Regions from separate parts of the Paenibacillus sp. FSL R5-0345 genome, predicted to be linked through region 2. Evidence: riboswitches for the same ligand, from Rfam matches in the RefSeq annotation. Region 2 holds a riboswitch; the other holds the start of a gene.
The links. A riboswitch is a leader RNA that binds a small molecule or an ion and turns the genes downstream of it on or off. The one in region 2 is predicted to bind cyclic di-GMP.
Positions count from the first base shown of each region.

Region 1 (8,912 bases), 3.2 Mb from region 2:
CGTCTGCATCCCCCCCTCGAATAGAATGACAACCAGTGCGAAGATCCCGGCCATTTGTGTTAAGGAAGCATTGTTAAAAAAAATAAATTGGCTCAGCACCATACCCGCAGCAAGGAACAGCACTAAAGCCGGCATTCCAAATTTAGTGGAGAACTTGGTGGAAAATACGCCTACAAGCAGGAGCGCAGCCAGTAATAATATAATATTATCTGCAAGTTGGGACACCGATTATTCACTTCCCTTTCACTTCTAGCTTAAAATATAAGAAGCTTCCTTATTTATGTACTTTATTACCCTTATCCATATCCTTTTGAGACATTGAATAATATAAACAAGATTGGAGATTTCATTCCCCTGGCCTTATACTTTATGTAAATGCTTTCTCCCCATCGTGTGTACATATAGGAGGCTGAATGTTATGCAATTGAGATTAATTAAACCTGCGGAGCTGGATCAAGCAGCTCTGCTTGCAGATTCCATCTTTCGTGAACCGGGTGCCATTTCAATGAAAGAACTGTTTCCACTTATTTTCCGCCCGGGACTCAGTCATTCGTATGCGGCTATTACCGAGGACGGAACGGTTGCAGCTTTCATGGGACTCGTACCCTCTACGATCAAAACTGGTGATGCTATTCTGAATGTATTTTCCATAGGTGCAGTCTGCACCGCACCTGCATTTCGTGGACAAGGACTAGCCGGTCAGCTACTGGAGAAATGCCAGGCCCATGCTGCGGAAGCGGGCGCATCGCTGATTTTTGTCTCGGGTGATCGCTCACTGTACACCCGAGCAGGATGCGTACCGTTCGGAGGTACGCAATTTGCCGAGCTGAACGAAGGCTCGGCTCAGGCACTTGCAGCCGCAGCAGGGGAAGAATGGACCCTGCGGCCGATGCAGCCGGGCGACTTCTTCGCCGTCAACCGGCTGCTGAATGAACGCGATACCGGACATGTGTATAGTCCGGGTGAGCTGGCGCTGCTGCTGGGGACCGAGGCTTACGCGGGTGTGCTGGGCTTAGCCCAGCGCACACTCGTAGCCGTTCGGGACGGCAGCATCGAGGGGTTCGCCGCGGTGGCTGTGCCAGCGGCGGCAGATGTGCCCGCGCCGAGCACGGCGACGGCGGTGGAATGGGCCGGCCAGCCGAGCGCGGTAGCGGCGCTGCTGGCCAAGGCGGCACTGTGCGGCGGCGTAGGCGCGCTGCAGGTGCCGGTGCCGTGGCAGGAGCGCGGCTTGCTCGCGCTCCTGCGTGAGGCCGACGCCTCCTTAAGCGCCGGCGCGAACAGCGGGACGGTCTGCATCGCAGACCGGGCAGCGCTTTTGCGGCAGACCGAAGGCTGCCGCAAGGGTCACGACTTGTCGTCCGTCCAGGACGACAAGGAGCTGATATCGCTGCTCTTTGATCCAGCGAGTCCGCTTCACACCTCTGATCCCTCGGGGGAGTCAGAGGCAATTCCCTTACCTTATATGTCAGGTCTCCATTTTATTTAGAAGCAACTTAAAGCATAAAAATAACCTCTGCGAGAGAATTGTCTCGCAGAGGTTATTTAGTATGCGCTATAAATGATTACATAAATTCAAATGGTAGCCTTATTCTCTGGAATACACCTGAAGCTCTTGAATGGACCAATAATTCCCGCCAGCTCCGTTCTGTACAATCTTGATATACCTCGTCTTCACTTTAGAGAAGGATATTTTAGTAAGCTCTTTCGTGCCTTTTCCAGAGGTAAGTTTGTTCCAGTTCTGAGCATCGTCAGAAATATAGACTACATAGTCTCTTGGATAATCAAAAGGTGAAAGCGTGCTATCCAAATCTATTCTTTCAATTTCATGTGCTTCACCCAGATCAATCTGAAAATACTCTCCGGAAACCTGATGTTTCCCCGTATCCCAGCGCGTGCGCCGATCCCCATCGATGGCAAGACTCGGAGCTGAGGCTGCCGTATTCACATTTGAGGTTACCTTCCATTTCGTACGATCCAGAGGAACCAGTCCGGTGGCTGTAATCTGAACTTTATCGGACAGTAAATTGGAGCCAGATACCCTTACCGCGTAGGTATATAACGTCCCTTCACGTAAATTATGATCCGTATATTCTGTAAGCTTCACATCAGTAGCTGCCACCTTCATTTCCCCACCGCTACCTTCAGCACGAAGCAGCTCGTAGCTTGCTCCCGGTGCCTCCAGCCAATTTAATTTCACAGATAAACCTTTTGTTGCCGCGGCTTTGAATCCCTTAGGCGCCGACGGTTTTACTTCAGAGGAAGGCTGCAAAATATACTGTACAGCCTCTCCCGGAGCAAGTTTCTCCGTAAAGGTTAACGTGGGAGTAGCCTTTTTCCCTGTTACATAACTTCTTGCTTTTTCATACGTATCCCCGTTTCCAAAACGTTCCCCTTCATATATAACGTTTTTCGGCATAGTCACATTTACACTCACGGTCTGCGGAGTAGACTCAAAGTTAACGAAATTAACCAGTACCTTATTCGAGGTCGCTCCGCTTCCCGCAAGAGGCTTCAACGTGGAAGTATCCACGGCCCGAACATAAACCAACTTATCGGCTAACACATCTTTATTTGCAACTTGATAAGTTAATGGAGCTCCATGCGTAGCATAAGCAAGACTAAGCCTTCTCATGATGCTGACACGTGAATCCTCATTTTCTTTTGTATAATAAATCTCTGTGGTCGCCGGATCATGTTCTTCTAAATTAAACCCGTATTTGAATAAACTGAAATCCTTAAAAAAAGCAGCATGCTGCACAAACATATCCGCATAACCGATATGTGCACGCATGATCCGATCGAATACCGCGGCTGTCCGCTCCGTTGCCCCGTATTGATAGGCGTCCACATGACTGTCCGAGGTACCAAATTCAGTGGTCAGCATTTTTTTGCCGAGTCCATTGTCTGCGCCAGCGAAAGTCTTCAAATTCTCTGTAAAGCTTCCCCCGTTACTAAAAATATAAGAGTCGCCGTACGAGTGTCCATTGGTCAAATCCGTAACCTTCTCCAGCTCCATACGCTGCTCTGGATCACGTTCCCATCCATCCGGATCTCCACATGCCTTCTCAGTTCCCTTCTGATTACCGCAGGAGTCCTCACTGTAGCCCGGCCAATACGCCCATCCTGGAGCAACAGTTTGTAAATGGGGCGCGATTTGCTTGCCCTTTTTATTTAGCCAGTCCGCAATCGCCAAATTTACTGCCTTAGAACGATTGAATAGCCCTGGCTCATTATCTACCTCATAGTATTGAAAATAGGGGCTATATTGTTCAAAATAATCTGTCAGCTTTTTCTCCGCATCAGCAGGCAACGATCCATCTGTCTTAAGCTTAATATCACCAGTATGCAAATACAGAGCAACCGCCTGCATGTTGTAATCCTGCAATACCTTGTAATATTCCATCATATTCGAGCAGGATCTCCCGACATCACTAGCACAGCTGGTACGCATCACATTACCGCTATAAGCCATACCTAGCCATTTGATAACATAAGGCAAGTGCGTAACTGCACCTTCATCAAAATAAAACTGCTTATTATTCACTACTGTTCCGGTCAGTGTGTAGCTGCCATGAATAGGCTCGGAAATTGGAGCGTTAAGAGACTCTAAACGGAGATTATCCCATGTCCACCAGGAATATTCGTCTTCTTTGTCACTGCAATATAAACAGCGAACCGTTTGCAGCTTCAATTCGTTTGATCCTATCTTTAATTGCTCCTTGGGGATATATAATTCATAGGTCTTTTGAAAGCTATATTTACTTTCTGTGCCAGCAACGCCCGCAATTTGAATGATCCCCGACAATTGATGATTGGAAAACACACTCATTTGCGGCACAGATTTATAAGCGTCTAGAATACCTACGCTAAATAAGACCCCGTTCTCCGGGATCTTATTTAGCTGATATGTGATCGTTAATTCCGGCTGGGTCTTTCCATTTAAGCCTGCAGGCAAGCTCTGAAAAGCCGATGATTTGAGCACTGAAGAAGTAACATTAAATTCCTTCTTGCTGCCGGAAGTGCCACTCGCAGCAAATTCAGCTGCTGAGCCATCATGTTGTCCCAGATTCCAGATCACAGTACCATCCGGTATTTCTGCTGCAAGATCACTTCCTGTAGACAGTCTCGGTATATTGGCACCTACCTTATAATCATTCGTTCTATTCGTTCCGAAAACTGAGACAGACAACAGAAACAAGACGGTTAATGCGGCGAATTTTAGTAATAACAGTAATGGTTTGTTTGCTGATATCTTATTTTTTCTATTAGATATTCTCCTCGTTATTCCCATCCATAGGTCCTCTCTTTCTTTCGGAATGTCTTGCCCTATCATTTCATTAGATTAAGGAAGGTACAATGCCCCTTGTGGAATCACCTGCTGCTTCTGGCTGGAACTCTCCCATAGCAAGCGAAGATTGGCATCCCCTTCATTCTCATAATATTCAATTTGGATATCATAAAGCGTTCCTGCTGTGAGCGGGATACTACCTTTATGAAGGGTTGAACTTTGATTTTTCCAATTGTCGATAATCAGCTTTCCGTCAATCCAGACACGGACTCCATCATCAGAGGATGCCGAAATCATATATTTTTCACTGAATTTGGGTTTGAGTTTCCCTTTCCAGCGTACAGAAAAGTGATCTTCATTTATCTCTGATGCAGGTGACCCACCATGCCAATTAAAATCAATCTTACGGTCATTGCGGATAAGCACCGGTTCTCCCTCTAAATCAGTATTGTTATAGTATTCTCCAGTTAAACCCGTTGGGGTTACCGGTGCTATCGAAGGGACTTCTGTTGTGAGAACATAATCCTCTCTCGATACTATAAACGAGTTATTCATGAAGCTTTTGATGGACTGTGGCGTATTATTTTCTGTCAGCAATTTGCCCCAGGTCATCATATAAACCCATTTATTTTGTTTGTTGGTTAATACATCCGGGTTCGGCAGCTGCCCACTTTCCCCGATTCCGATAGGTTTATCTTCAGCAAGTGTGAGCAGGTCCTCATAGTAGGACTGCTTATAATCATTATTGTAGATATCCGCAGCCAGAACATCGACTTTATCTGCACTGGGATAATAGGCGGCATAAGAATCTGCCCATTCATTCGGCGCGTTTGGATTCCACACCCACAGTAGATTATTCAGTTTGTGTGTGTTTACAAAACGATCATAGACAATATTCCAAAGCGCTGAAAAATTGTCCTTTTTCCCCCACCAAAACCAACCGCCATTCATTTCATGGTAAGGTCGCCATAAGACTGGAACCCCAGCATCACGCAGCTGTTCTAAATATCCAGCGATCTCATCTAGATCAGAGATTAGACTCTTATACTGAGCCGTCCCAGGCGTAACATAAGCATTAAACTTCTCTTGACTGAGACTTCTGTTTACATTGGACCATTCTGGAGAAGTTCCTGGCAAACTCTGATGGAATGTCATGGCTACAATGCCACCCGTCTGATTCCACTCCATTGCACTGTCAATTACTGCTTGCCGCTGTTCGGCGATTGTCCTTTTGGATTGATTATTAATCGCCCCTAATTCATAACCATGTAGAACGGCATTTTGTCCCGAAGTATTCTTCAGCTTATGAACCAGTTCATCTGGACTTTCTAGATAATCATGCTGACCAGACAGGATACCTTTGCCACGTAGATTCACCAAATTACTCAACAGTTGCTTGGCTTCTTCAGAAGCTGATGGATTGCTTGGTATAGCCGGGGGAAGAGAGGAAGAAACACTCATAGCCTTCGGAAGACTCTTAACCTCTCCCCAAGGCAGCAAGGAAAAAATAATAAACACCGGTAATATAGTAAACAACAATCTGTTTTGCTTATAATATTTACGCAAATAAATCCTCCTTTCGGTAGCTGTACTGCCTCCACAGGTAATAAATAAACATACCTGTTATCGGACAATCGTCTTCTGACCTAATGAGGACTATAGCTTAGTAGCTCTGCAATAACGCAGAGCTACTAAGGATCGACCTTTAATTTTCATCAATCAGGAGACATCCGGAAGAAAAAGCGCACTTGCTGGAACTGTCTCTTTAACTTGACTAGCACTTTCCCACATCAAGCGGACTCTCGCATCGCCTTCATTTTCGTAATACTCCACCTTGATATCATATAGCTGACCAGCCTTCAGCGTAATATTGCCCTTACGCTCAGTGCCACTTTGCTTCGTCCAACTATCAATCACAGATTCCCCATTCACCCAGACACGGATGCCATCATCTGATGTAGTGTAAAATGTATATTGTTCATCATATAAGGGCTTAACTTTACCGCTCCAACGTATGGAGAAACGATCAATCCCAAGGGCGGCATCCGGCGATCCTTGCCGCCAATTGAAATCAATTATTGCATCGGTTCTAATAAGAGCTGCTGCTCCCGATAGCTGCATGTTGTTGTAATACTCTCCTGCAAGCCCCTTCGCGAGAGGAATTGCTGCCTCTCCCTCTTCTTCGGGAGGTGCCGGTGCGGCGCTAGGTGTGGGTACCAAGCTATTATTTAATTTATCTCTAGTCAGGGTATAGCTGCTATTCATAAAAGTTTTGATTGTATCTGCACTGTTATTCTCATAAAGCATTTTTCCCCAGCTCATCATATAAGTCCATTTACTTTGTGATTGTTGAAGCTTCTCCAGATTAGGCATTTCACCATTTTCCCCGATCGCAATCGGTTTGCCCGCGGCTAGACTCAACAAGCTATCATAGTATTTTTGCTGGTAATCATTTTCGTATATGTCTGCTGCCAGGATATCTACTTTATCAGCTCCTGGATAAGTTAACGCATACGGATCTGACCAAACATTGGGAGCATTCGGACTCCATACCCATAACAAATTATTTAATTTATGAACGTTAACAAAACGGTCATACATAATATTCCAAAGTTTAGAAAAGTTATTTTTCTTCCCCCACCAGAACCAGTTCCCGTTCATTTCATGATAGGGTCTCCAAAGTACCGGGACGTTCGCATCTCGCAAGCTTTTTAGAGATACTGCCACCTTATCAAGTTCAGCAATCAGACTGTTATATTGCTTGGTACCCGGTGTAACGTAACTATCGAATTCACTTTGGCTAAGCGTTTTTTTAACATTATCCCAGTCATAAGAGGTGCCCGGCAGGTTAGCATGAAAAGTCATAGCTACGATTCCGCCCGCTTTATTCCAGTTGATGGCGCTGTTTACCACATTTTTACGCTGCCAGGACATCGTTCCTTCAGACTGGCCACTGATCGCACCCATTTCATAACCGTGAAGAGCTGCATACTGTCCGCTGGTTCCCTTCAGCATATTGTTAATTTCATCTGGACTTTCTAAATAGTCATGTTGGCCAGCAAGGATTCCTTTTCCTGAGATTGAGTAAAAATAGTTAAGCAGCTTTACGGCTTCAGGTGAGGCTCCTGGGGTAACTGGCGTTCCAGAATTTGAAGCAGCTATGACAACAGACGGCGAAATTCCAACAGTAAGCGGAAGTGCAGTCAGAAACAGGACGAGTGACAGAAATGCACCAAACAATCGATACGTACGGTAAGCTTTCAAAATAATCTCCCTTTCGGTAGCCAGGCTGCCACTCTTTCGAAGGCCCTATAGCTTTGCGTCCCTACCTTTCGATAGGTTTGCCTTTTCAATTTAAGAGAAATAATCTCTCTTACCGTAAGTATCGACGACAATTAATGATATATTTAGTGTTTTTATGACTTTTTTTGATAATTGAGTCAATTTACCTGTTTTAAGAAATTCCGAATTGGTTAAATAGATAGGTTAGACCTATGAAATGAATTGTTGTAGTTCTATATCATTCCAGTCTAAAGTAATACGAATATTATCTTCTTCTACTAATTCAGAACCCGTCTGTACCTCTATAAACTCAACATCCGTCAAAGCAAGGATTGCGTGCTTCGTTCCTTCCGGTATACGTACCACGTCCCCAGCCTTCACATTATGTTTTTTCTCATTCAGCACAATACTTGCTTCGCCGCTGACGATTGTCCAAATTTCACTACGTTTGCGATGTAACTGATAGCTGATATTATTCCCCTCGGATATAAAAATCCGTTTAGTCAGCACTTCATTGCCCTCGTCATATTTCACATAATCAATAACTTTGTAATGGCCCCAGCGGCGTTCCTCGTACATCGGTCTCTGTTCAAAGGTCTTCAGCACTTCTTTAATCCGTGGACTCTCGGCTTTATGGGTAACTAGAATCCCATCCGGGCTAGCCGCGATGATCAGATCCTTCGCACCAATTACCGTAATTGGAATATCCAGCTCATTAATCAAGCAAGTCCCCTCAGAATCCGCCGTCACAAAACCCTTGCCTACATGCTTGCTGCTCATTTCCTCTGTTAGCGTATTCCACGTTCCAAGATCCTTCCAGAATCCATCATACGGCTGTACCACAATATGTTCTTCTTTCTCCACCACTTCATAATCAAAGCTGATGGAAGACAATAGCTTATATTGCTTCTGCAATTCTTCATATCCTAAAGGCAACCCTTTACGCTGCAAAATATCTAACAAGTACCCTAGACGGAAGGCAAATACTCCGCAATTCCACAATGCATTTTGCTCGATAAGCTGTTCTGCTTGTATGCGGTCTGGCTTCTCTTGAAAGTGACTCACCTTCATAAAACCGTTCTCCCCCGCCTCTTCGGTGGTAGGAATGATATATCCGTATTTCTCTGAGGCGTGTTCAGGAATAACACCCATTAGAGCCAGATTTGCTCCACTTTCTAGCATAGTCCCTTCAAGCATAGCTATGGTATCGAAAAAGGATGCTTCTACATAAGGGTCAACAGGCAAAATCGCTACCGTCTCCGCTGGAGAAACACCTGCAACCGAATAAAGATAGGTAGCTGTTAAGGCGATAGCCGGAAAAGTATCCCGACGCTCCGGTTCA
Region 1 is NZ_CP009281.1:1,028,027-1,036,938, reverse strand. It holds gene R50345_RS04525 (potassium/proton antiporter) at 1-225, opposite strand, end outside; gene R50345_RS04520 (GNAT family N-acetyltransferase) at 419-1,486, shown strand; gene R50345_RS04515 (discoidin domain-containing protein) at 1,586-4,291, opposite strand; gene R50345_RS04510 (glycosyl hydrolase) at 4,343-5,854, opposite strand; gene R50345_RS04505 (glycosyl hydrolase) at 6,008-7,552, opposite strand; cyclic di-GMP riboswitch class I at 7,565-7,644, opposite strand; gene R50345_RS04500 (sugar phosphate nucleotidyltransferase) at 7,781-8,912, opposite strand, start outside.
Region 1: it holds a riboswitch for cyclic di-GMP, as region 2 does, so the genes downstream of both, R50345_RS04505 (glycosyl hydrolase) here and R50345_RS20415 (thiamine pyrophosphate-binding protein) in region 2, are expected to answer to the same signal.

Region 2 (8,912 bases):
TCCATTAAAGATATTGAGAATAAAGTATCCAATTATACGAACTCAACAAAAGAAATGAACAGACGTTCAATACATACATTAGAGCTAGTTGAACAAGGACGCCAATCCGTTGATACGCAAGCTGAAGGCATGCGTAAAAACATCCAGGCTACTCAAAAAGTAGCTGACACTATCGAAGCCCTTTCTCAAAATGCTCGCGGAATTACGATGATCACAAAGACCATTACTGAGATCGCTGAACAGACCAACCTGTTATCACTAAATGCTTCCATCGAAGCAGCGCGTGCAGGAGAACATGGTCGAGGATTTGCTGTAGTCGCACAGGAGGTTCGCAAGCTCGCTGAAGAATCAACGGCTTCTACGAAGGAAGTCTTTGGCTTGGTTCGGAGCATCGAAACTGATATTAAACAAGCGATTGATAATATCGCTATCAACGAAGAAGTCGTACAGGTACAGAATGAGATGATCACTCAATCTGCTCATATCTTTGCTCAAATCGTGCAAAGTGTACAGTATATTACCGAGCAGATCTCCTCCTTCTCTGCCGAAAGTGATCTTATGTTGGAAAGTGCATTGAAAATCTCAAGTGCAATCGAGAATATCTCTGCGATCACGCAGCAAACCGCTGCCGGCACCGAAGAAGTATCAGCCGCTATGAATGAACAAATTAATGCCCTGCAGTCCGTTGCAGAAGAAACTGAGAAAATGACTCAGGCTGTATTTAATCTACAGAAGACGATCCATATTTTCAAGTTTTAAGTGACGTCCAAATCATATAAACAAATTCAAAAACTGCTCCTAAGCTTAGACTTAGGAGCAGTTTTTTTATATCTATTATTTCATAGGTTCGACAAGACTTTCGTCAAAATTCGAGTTAATTTGCGATAATATATTGACAAAGAGTGTCTAGGAATATATTGTAAAGGAAAATTCTTCTTATAAATTTCTAAATTAATATTGGCAAAATCTTCGAAAGAGGATGACGCAAAACCATGGATCTACAGCCTCATTTTTAATCTGAGGCCATGACTGCCAGGTTGCTGAAAACCAAGACGACTGGACTTTTGTTCAGTCTCTATGGCGATTTATGCTACCAACCTGTGCCCTATTTTAGAGCACAGGTTTTCTAGTGTTTGGTTTTAAAATAACAATCAACTTGTGAGGTGTATTTTTTGAAGACAGTCGCAGATTACATGTCGGAAGCACTACGGAACCTTGGTGTTACCCATTCCTTTGGTATCATCGGTAAATCCATTTGTCCTATCGTTCTTAAAATGGTAGATTACGGTATTGAATTTATTCCTGGAAGACATGAAAGCAGTTCCGGCTTCGAAGCAGCTGGGTATGCGCTGAAAACTGGAAAAATAGGCGTAGCTTTTGGCACTTCCGGTCCTGGTGGAACAAACCTACTAACTGCAGCAGCACATGCTAAGGCCAACAACCTACCTGTCCTATTTATTACTGGCCATCAATCTATTAAAGAGCTTGGAATTCCCCAATGTCAGGACTCTACCTCTTTTCTAGCTGATTTAGCTGATATGTTTAGACCTGCCACCTTATATAGCAAGCTTATTGAACGTGGAGATCACTTTAGCACAATCTTTAATCATGCCATATCCATTGCTTTGAGCGGTAATCGTGGTCCCGTTCACCTTTGTATTCCCTTTGATGTACAAACGGAATTGCTAGAGGAATGTAATATTGTAATCCCTGAACGCGAATCACTGGTCAGCCATGCTAATATCGACCGTGTACTTGATGCTATAAATAACTCAAAGAATCCAATAATTATCGCGGGTAAAGGCGTTAACCGCTCAGGAGCACATAGTGAGCTAATTCAATTAGCAGAAACATTTAATATTCCTGTAGTTACATCTCCAGGTGGTAAAGGAGCTATAGCTTGGGATCATCCACTCTATCACGGTCCAATTGGAGTAGGCGGTTGTACCCATGGGGATGACTTGCTGAATCAAAGTGATCTATTTATCGTTCTCGGGTCACGTTTAAGCGATATGACTATTTGTAATCTTAAAAAGGAAAATCATCCTGCAACATTAATTCAGTTTGATAGCGATCCGACTTTTGTCGGAAAAATATTGTTCTCTAAAACGATTCCAGTGACTGGAGATCTACGTGACAATCTAGTTTGCTATCTCAATAATATTGACACGAACAACATCACAAAACGCGAAGCACCGACAAATTCCGATTATACCGAAGAGCCTCCGATTTTACCAAACCTTTCACTTGCATCGGTCTTGAGTACGATGAGTGATTTGATTCCTTATAACAGCACAGTCTTTGTTGATGATGGAAGTCACGGTTTCCATGCTGCGAAATGGTACAAGGTTAAGAAACCTGGCAGTTTTGTATTCGATGCTTACTTTGCTTGTATGGGTAATTCCATCGGGATGGCAATTGGCGCAAAGGTTGCTGCACCAGAAGAAACGATCTTCTGCATTACAGGAGACGGCTGCTTTATGATGCTAGGCGCAGAGATTAACGCTGCTGTCTGCAAGGATATTCCTGTCATATTCATTGTTGTGAATAATAAACAGCTAGATATGGCTCTAAAAGGTATGGAAAAAACTACAGGACGTATTGACGGAACGATCTACGAAGTCCCTATGGACGCTGTGAAATTCGCAGAATCATTTGGTGCTACGGGTTACAAATGTGAGACAGCTGAGGAGTTCGAAACAGCTATCAAGGACGCTGTTGCCATCAACCGTGTTGCCGTCATTGAACTGCTAACAGACCGTGATGAGGTCCCTCCGACTGCTCATCGTACTTTGAACCTAAATTAGGAGGTCACTTATGAAAGACAATGTAAACAGTGGTCTTAACCACTTCACGAATCTCTCAGGAGACTACGGAGCTAAGGCACTGGCTCCGATTAAAGAACATTTCCCTGATTTGGCTGAATTTATTATGGGAAATGCCTACGGCGATATTTTTCAACGCAACACAATCGAAGCTGACTGGAAGGAAATCGCAGTTATCTCTGCCCTGATTTCGATGGGTCAGTTTGATCAATTGGGTGTTCATTATGTCATGGCTCTTCGTGTGGGAGTTACTGTAGAACAACTCAAAGGGATTCTATTACACTTAGTACCCGCAATAGGGGCACCTAGAATCATTACCGCTTTTAATATCCTTCTCGAAACGATTGAAGAAATAAAGTAACTATATGCCGGATGGCAAAATGTAGCATTTGTTATTGAATATTAAATATTGCAACACAAAAAGCGGCAGGCCAAGGATAATCCTTAGCTTGCCGCTTTTTGTGTTAATCTGTGATGGGGACTTTAGGACTCACTGGCAAAGGACAAACCTTTCTCCGTGAGCGCACGCCGTAATTGATTAAGTGCCTTAGGTCCCATCCCGTGTAACTGCAGAAGCTCTGACTCAGTGAGCTTACTGATTTGGTGAATCTCTGTATACCCAGCACCATGGAGTGCTCGAAGCGCAGGCTTGGCCAATCCAGTCGGAAGATCTGATTCTGATCCGCCAAGCATTCCTGCAGGATCAGTTTCTATATTTCTGTTCTTAGACATATGCATCTCCCTGATCACTGATATCCTTCATGTTTCTCCCAGCCCATGGTACGCGCTACAGCGTCTTTCCAGGCGCTGTAACGATGTTCACGCTCATCCATACCCATTACAGGTGAAAAGACCCTCTCCGCTTTATTGAAGCTTTCCAGCTGTTCTCTTGTCCAGACCCCAGAGGTTAATCCAGCCAAAAGCGCTGCTCCCAGCGCAGTCGTCTCCGCATATGTAGTTCGAGTAACTTCACTACCGAGGATATCAGACTGGAACTGCATCAGCAAATCATTACGAACAGCTCCACCATCTACACGAAGGCCGGTTAATGGCATGCCCGCATCTTTTTCCATAGCCCCTATTACGTCTCTAGACTGAAATGCTAATGACTCTAACGTTGCCCGTACCAAATGTCCCGAGGTTGTGCCTCTAGTTAGACCGAATACGGCTCCACGTGCGTACATATCCCAATAAGGTGCACCGAGTCCAGTGAAAGCTGGTACGACGACAACCCCTTCACTGTCCTCAACTTCCCGTGCTTTGTCTTCTGAGCCTGCCGGCTCCGTTATGAGTCCCAGCCCCTCCTGAAGCCATTGTACAGCCGCTCCGGCTACAAATACACTGCCCTCGAGCGCATAATAGAGTTCCTCTCCCATTCCCCAGGCCACAGTGGTCAACAGACCATGACTGGAGACAACGGCTTCCGTGCCTGTATTCATCAGAATAAAGCATCCAGTTCCATAGGTGTTTTTGGCACTGCCGGGTTCAAGACAAGTATGCCCAAACAAAGCAGCCTGTTGATCTCCCAATACAGAGTGAATAGGGATTTCTGCACCGAACCACTGTGCATCTGCTGCACCAAATTCACTACCGGACATTCTCACTTCTGGCAGGATGGAGTGTGGTACTCGAAGCTCATCCATTAGCTCTTCATCCCAGCAGCGTTTATGGAGATTATATAGCATCGTACGTGATGCGTTAGTTACGTCAGTGGCATGTATAGCTCCGCCAGTAAGCTTCCAGATTAACCAACTGTCCACCGTCCCAGCCAATAACTCGCCATTATTCGCACGCTCTCGGGCGCCTTCCACATGATCAAGAATCCAGGAGAATTTGGTTGCAGAAAAATAAGCATCCACAACGAGTCCCGTCTTGCTAGCAATAAGTCCCTCTAACCCCTTACTCTTGATCTCTTCACATAGCTCTGCAGTACGTCTGTCCTGCCATACAATCGCAGGATAAATCGGCTTACCTGTTGCTCTATCCCAGATTAGGGCCGTTTCCCTCTGATTCGTAATACCGATAGAAAATATTTCCTGAGGCGCAATCCCGCTCCGAGTAATCGCCTCTCTTGCAGCTGCAAGCTGTGACGCCCAAATTTGCTCTGGGTCATGCTCCACCCAGCCAGGGCGGGGGAAAGATTGTTCAACCTCATATTGTCCTTGTGAGACCATTCTAGCGTCCTTATCGAACAATATGGCTCGTGAACTGGTAGTCCCTTGGTCTAAAGATAAAATCATTTGATGGCCTCCCAAGCATAAACAATGAGATATGTTCCACGATGAACAAGATTAATGTGTTCGTTTCAACAAAAAGCACCTCTGCTGTCAGAGGCGCTATCACACATTGTGTTTGGAATTACTGTTTTTCGACAGGAAGTCTTAGGGTAAAGGTAGTACTCTCACCCAATTTACTGGAAGCTGTAATGGTTCCATGATGCGACTCAACAATATTTTTAACAATCGCAAGCCCAAGTCCCGTTCCACCTGACTCTCCACGTACACGTGCCTTATCGGCTTTGTAGAAACGGTCAAATATATACGGCAGGTCTTCCTGAGGAATACCGACGCCTTCATCCTGAATTTTAATTTCAAAATAGCGACGTCCTTCTAAGACACAAGTTCCTGTATGAACTGTGATCTTCTTACCGCCCTGTGTATGACGAAAAGCATTATCGAGCAAGTTCGTTAAGACCTGCTCCAACTTATCTTCATCCGCAGCCTTAAGAACAAGGACATCGCTCTCTTTGTTTAGCTGCAGATGAATATCACGCTCTTTAGCACGTACGGAAAATTTACGGTACACACGTTCAAGCAGTTCATTCATATCTACCTCTGCCTTCAACATATCCGTGTGTCCGGCTTCCATTCGCGCAAGGTCGAGTAAATCCTTTACAAGACGTCCCATACGGAGTGATTCATCATGAATGACCTGAATCAGTTCACTGCTTTCCTCTGGTGAAGTAGCCATGCCGTCAAGTAAAGCCTCACTATAACCTTGCATCATCGATAATGGCGTCCGAATCTCATGAGAGACGTTCGCCACGAAGTCACGGCGCATTTTTTCGAGTCGTACTTCTTCAGTCACATCACGCAGAACAGCAACCACTCCACGAATGCTACCCTCAGAATATAAAGGTGCCATATGGACGGACCACACGCCCTGCCGGACATGTACATTAGAACGCTCATCGCCGCCTTGTTTCAACGTGCTCAAAAATAAAGGACGAAGGGGAGGTGGAACATTACTCTCAGCCGTTTCCGAATGAGGTTCAATATCACTCTCTTGTTCCCACTCTAAATCGCTCCAGCTCTCAAGAAGCGATTGACCATGCGGATTGGTCAGAATTATCTGGCCTAGGGTGTCAAAGGTGATTACAGCATCACTCATGCTGCGTAATACACTGGATAGATGACCCTTCTCATGGTGCAGACTGCGGATATTCTCTTCCAACTCCTCAGCCATATGGTTGAAGGAAGTCGCCAATTGACCGATTTCGTCGCTCGTGACAAGCGTCAGCCTTGTTCCGTATTCACCACGTCGAATATTGTTTGCAGCCTCGATGACACGTTGCATCGGTTGAGTGATCTTGGTGAACAAGAACAACGCGAAGAATGTCGTCAAAGAAAATCCGATCATGCAGGTATACATAAATAAACGTTTGATATCACCAGAATTGGCAAAGTTACTGTCGATATAGGGAAGTAGAAACAACCCGAGTGTAATCAGTACGACAGCGACCAGGCAGATGATCGTAACCCACAGCTTACCGACAAGACTTCTCCAGAAGTTCACTTATTTAGGTACCTCAAGTTTGTAGCCTACACCCCATACGGTAGTAATCATCGCCGCGGATTCCGGTGATACCTTATTCAGTTTTTCACGAAGACGTTTAACATGGGTATCTACAGTACGTAAATCTCCGAAAAACTCATAATTCCAAACATCTTTAAGCAATTCTTCACGAGAGAATACTTTATCCGGCGAAATCGCCAAATAATGCAGCAGTTCGTATTCTTTCGGTGTCAGACTCACTTCTTCACCGCCAGCAGTAACCCGGTGTGCGTCATGCTCAATAATAAGATGAGTAAATACAATGTTATTACTGGAGTTGCTCTCTTTGGACAAAAATGCAGTTGCCGAAGAACGGCGCATAATGGCCTTCACGCGATAAATCACTTCGCGAGGGCTAAATGGCTTCACGACATAGTCATCAGCACCCATCTCAAAGCCCTGTACACGATTAATCTCTTCGCCTTTAGCTGTAAGCATTAAGACTGGTGTTGACTTGACCCCTCTGAGTCGGGTCAGCACTTCCATTCCATCAATGCCAGGCAGCATAACATCCAGCAAAATCAGACCGTAGTCATTTGCAGTTGCTTTACGAAGAGCGATTTCTCCATCTTCTGCTTCATCGATTTCATAGCCTTCTTTTTCAAGATACATCTTAAGCAGGCGGCGAATGCGTTCTTCATCATCCACTACCAGAATTCTGTTTAAATGATCTGCCATTTCACAACAACCCCTTCATCAAATACAGTAGAACGTAACCTTAAATCCATTGTGCTGTGTTAGCAGGTAAACTATGCTCAGTCCGTCCCCGCATAAGAATGAAGTCCGGCGATGACTAGATTAACGCCAACTAAGGTAAACATTACGACTAAAAAGCCTAGAACAGCAAGCCAGGCAGATTTTCGCCCTTGCCATCCACGAGCTAATCGTAAATGAAGATAAGCACTGTAGAAGAGCCAAGTAACGAGTGCCCAGACTTCTTTGGGGTCCCATCCCCAGAATCTTCCCCAGGCAATTTGCGCCCATATCATTGCAAAAATCAAAGCGCCTAATGTGAAAATAGGAAAGCCAATGGCTATCGCCCTATACGTAATCTCATCTAGATCGCCTTCATCAATTCCCTCCATTACCGGGTGAATCGCTGCGCCTAGTGGCTTACGTACGATCAAGCGAAGAATTCCGTAAAGGAGTAATCCTGAAAGAATCGACCAGATTACAGTATTAAACTTCCGGCCAGCATTCACACCATTCATCCATGAAGGAGCTTCAAAGAGAGGTTCTTTCATGCCAAGAAACGACTGGAAGCTTTCAATTTCGCTATTGTGAGGGGCCACAATCGGCGGCATTCGATAACTCACTTTCTCTATTGTACTATTTTCCTGCCCTGCGCTGTCAATCGTAACGTTGGGACGGACAAAAACAGTCTCATAGCCTGCTCCGCGGAAAGCAAAAACTGAACCCAGAAACCCAATTATAACAATGATTGAAAAGAGAGTAAATTCAATCAGCCTTTGTTGTTTACGATCCACCTTTTCTTTACTGGAAAAATTAACAGTCCGCAGCAGATACATCAGCCCTGCCGCAAATCCTACTGCGAAAAAGGACTCACCCAGCGCTGCCAAGGTTACGTGAATCTTGAGATAGTTCGATTGCAGGGATGGAATTAACGGCTGAACCTCCTGTGGAAAAACAGCTGCGTATGCCATCACAATAATACTAATTGGAACTGCAAACAGCCCGAGAATAACCTTACGATAGATCGCATACATCACTGTAAAGGCTACCATAACCATCATAGATAAGAAAGTCATGAACTCATACATATTGCTGACTGGAATATGCCCTGAACCAGCCCAGCGTGTAAAGAAATAAATAAGATGAAAGATAAGACCTATAGAAGATACAATAAAAGCTATTTTACCCCATCGAGCAGTATGCTCCTCTGGCTTGCGGCCCGACCACTTGCGACCCATGATAGCGATAGTGAATAACATAAACGACCCGCTGTATAATAAGAATGCGGCAATAAAGACAGCACTGCTGATATCGAGCAAGCTCATGTAAGGCCTCCTCCATTATCTATTGATTTTTCATCGACTACCATATCTACTTTTTCTAAAATAGAAACGATCTCACGGCGGAAACCGAACCAATTCTTGTTCGTATGTCCTCCGAGTATTAGCTCTCCGTTTACAACGGTAAGCCAGATGCGTCTATGCTGCCAGTAGAATCCAAGGATTAAACCCAGCATCACAATTGCTGCACCTAACCATACAAAAGGCATTGCACGATCAA
Region 2 is NZ_CP009281.1:4,585,221-4,594,132, forward strand. It holds gene R50345_RS20410 (methyl-accepting chemotaxis protein) at 1-759, shown strand, start outside; cyclic di-GMP riboswitch class I at 950-1,045, shown strand; gene R50345_RS20415 (thiamine pyrophosphate-binding protein) at 1,164-2,807, shown strand; gene R50345_RS20420 (carboxymuconolactone decarboxylase family protein) at 2,818-3,186, shown strand; gene R50345_RS20425 (helix-hairpin-helix domain-containing protein) at 3,309-3,557, opposite strand; gene glpK (glycerol kinase GlpK) at 3,572-5,065, opposite strand; gene R50345_RS20435 (ATP-binding protein) at 5,184-6,620, opposite strand; gene R50345_RS20440 (response regulator transcription factor) at 6,621-7,337, opposite strand; gene ccsA (cytochrome c biogenesis protein CcsA) at 7,415-8,677, opposite strand; gene resB (cytochrome c biogenesis protein ResB) at 8,674-8,912, opposite strand, start outside.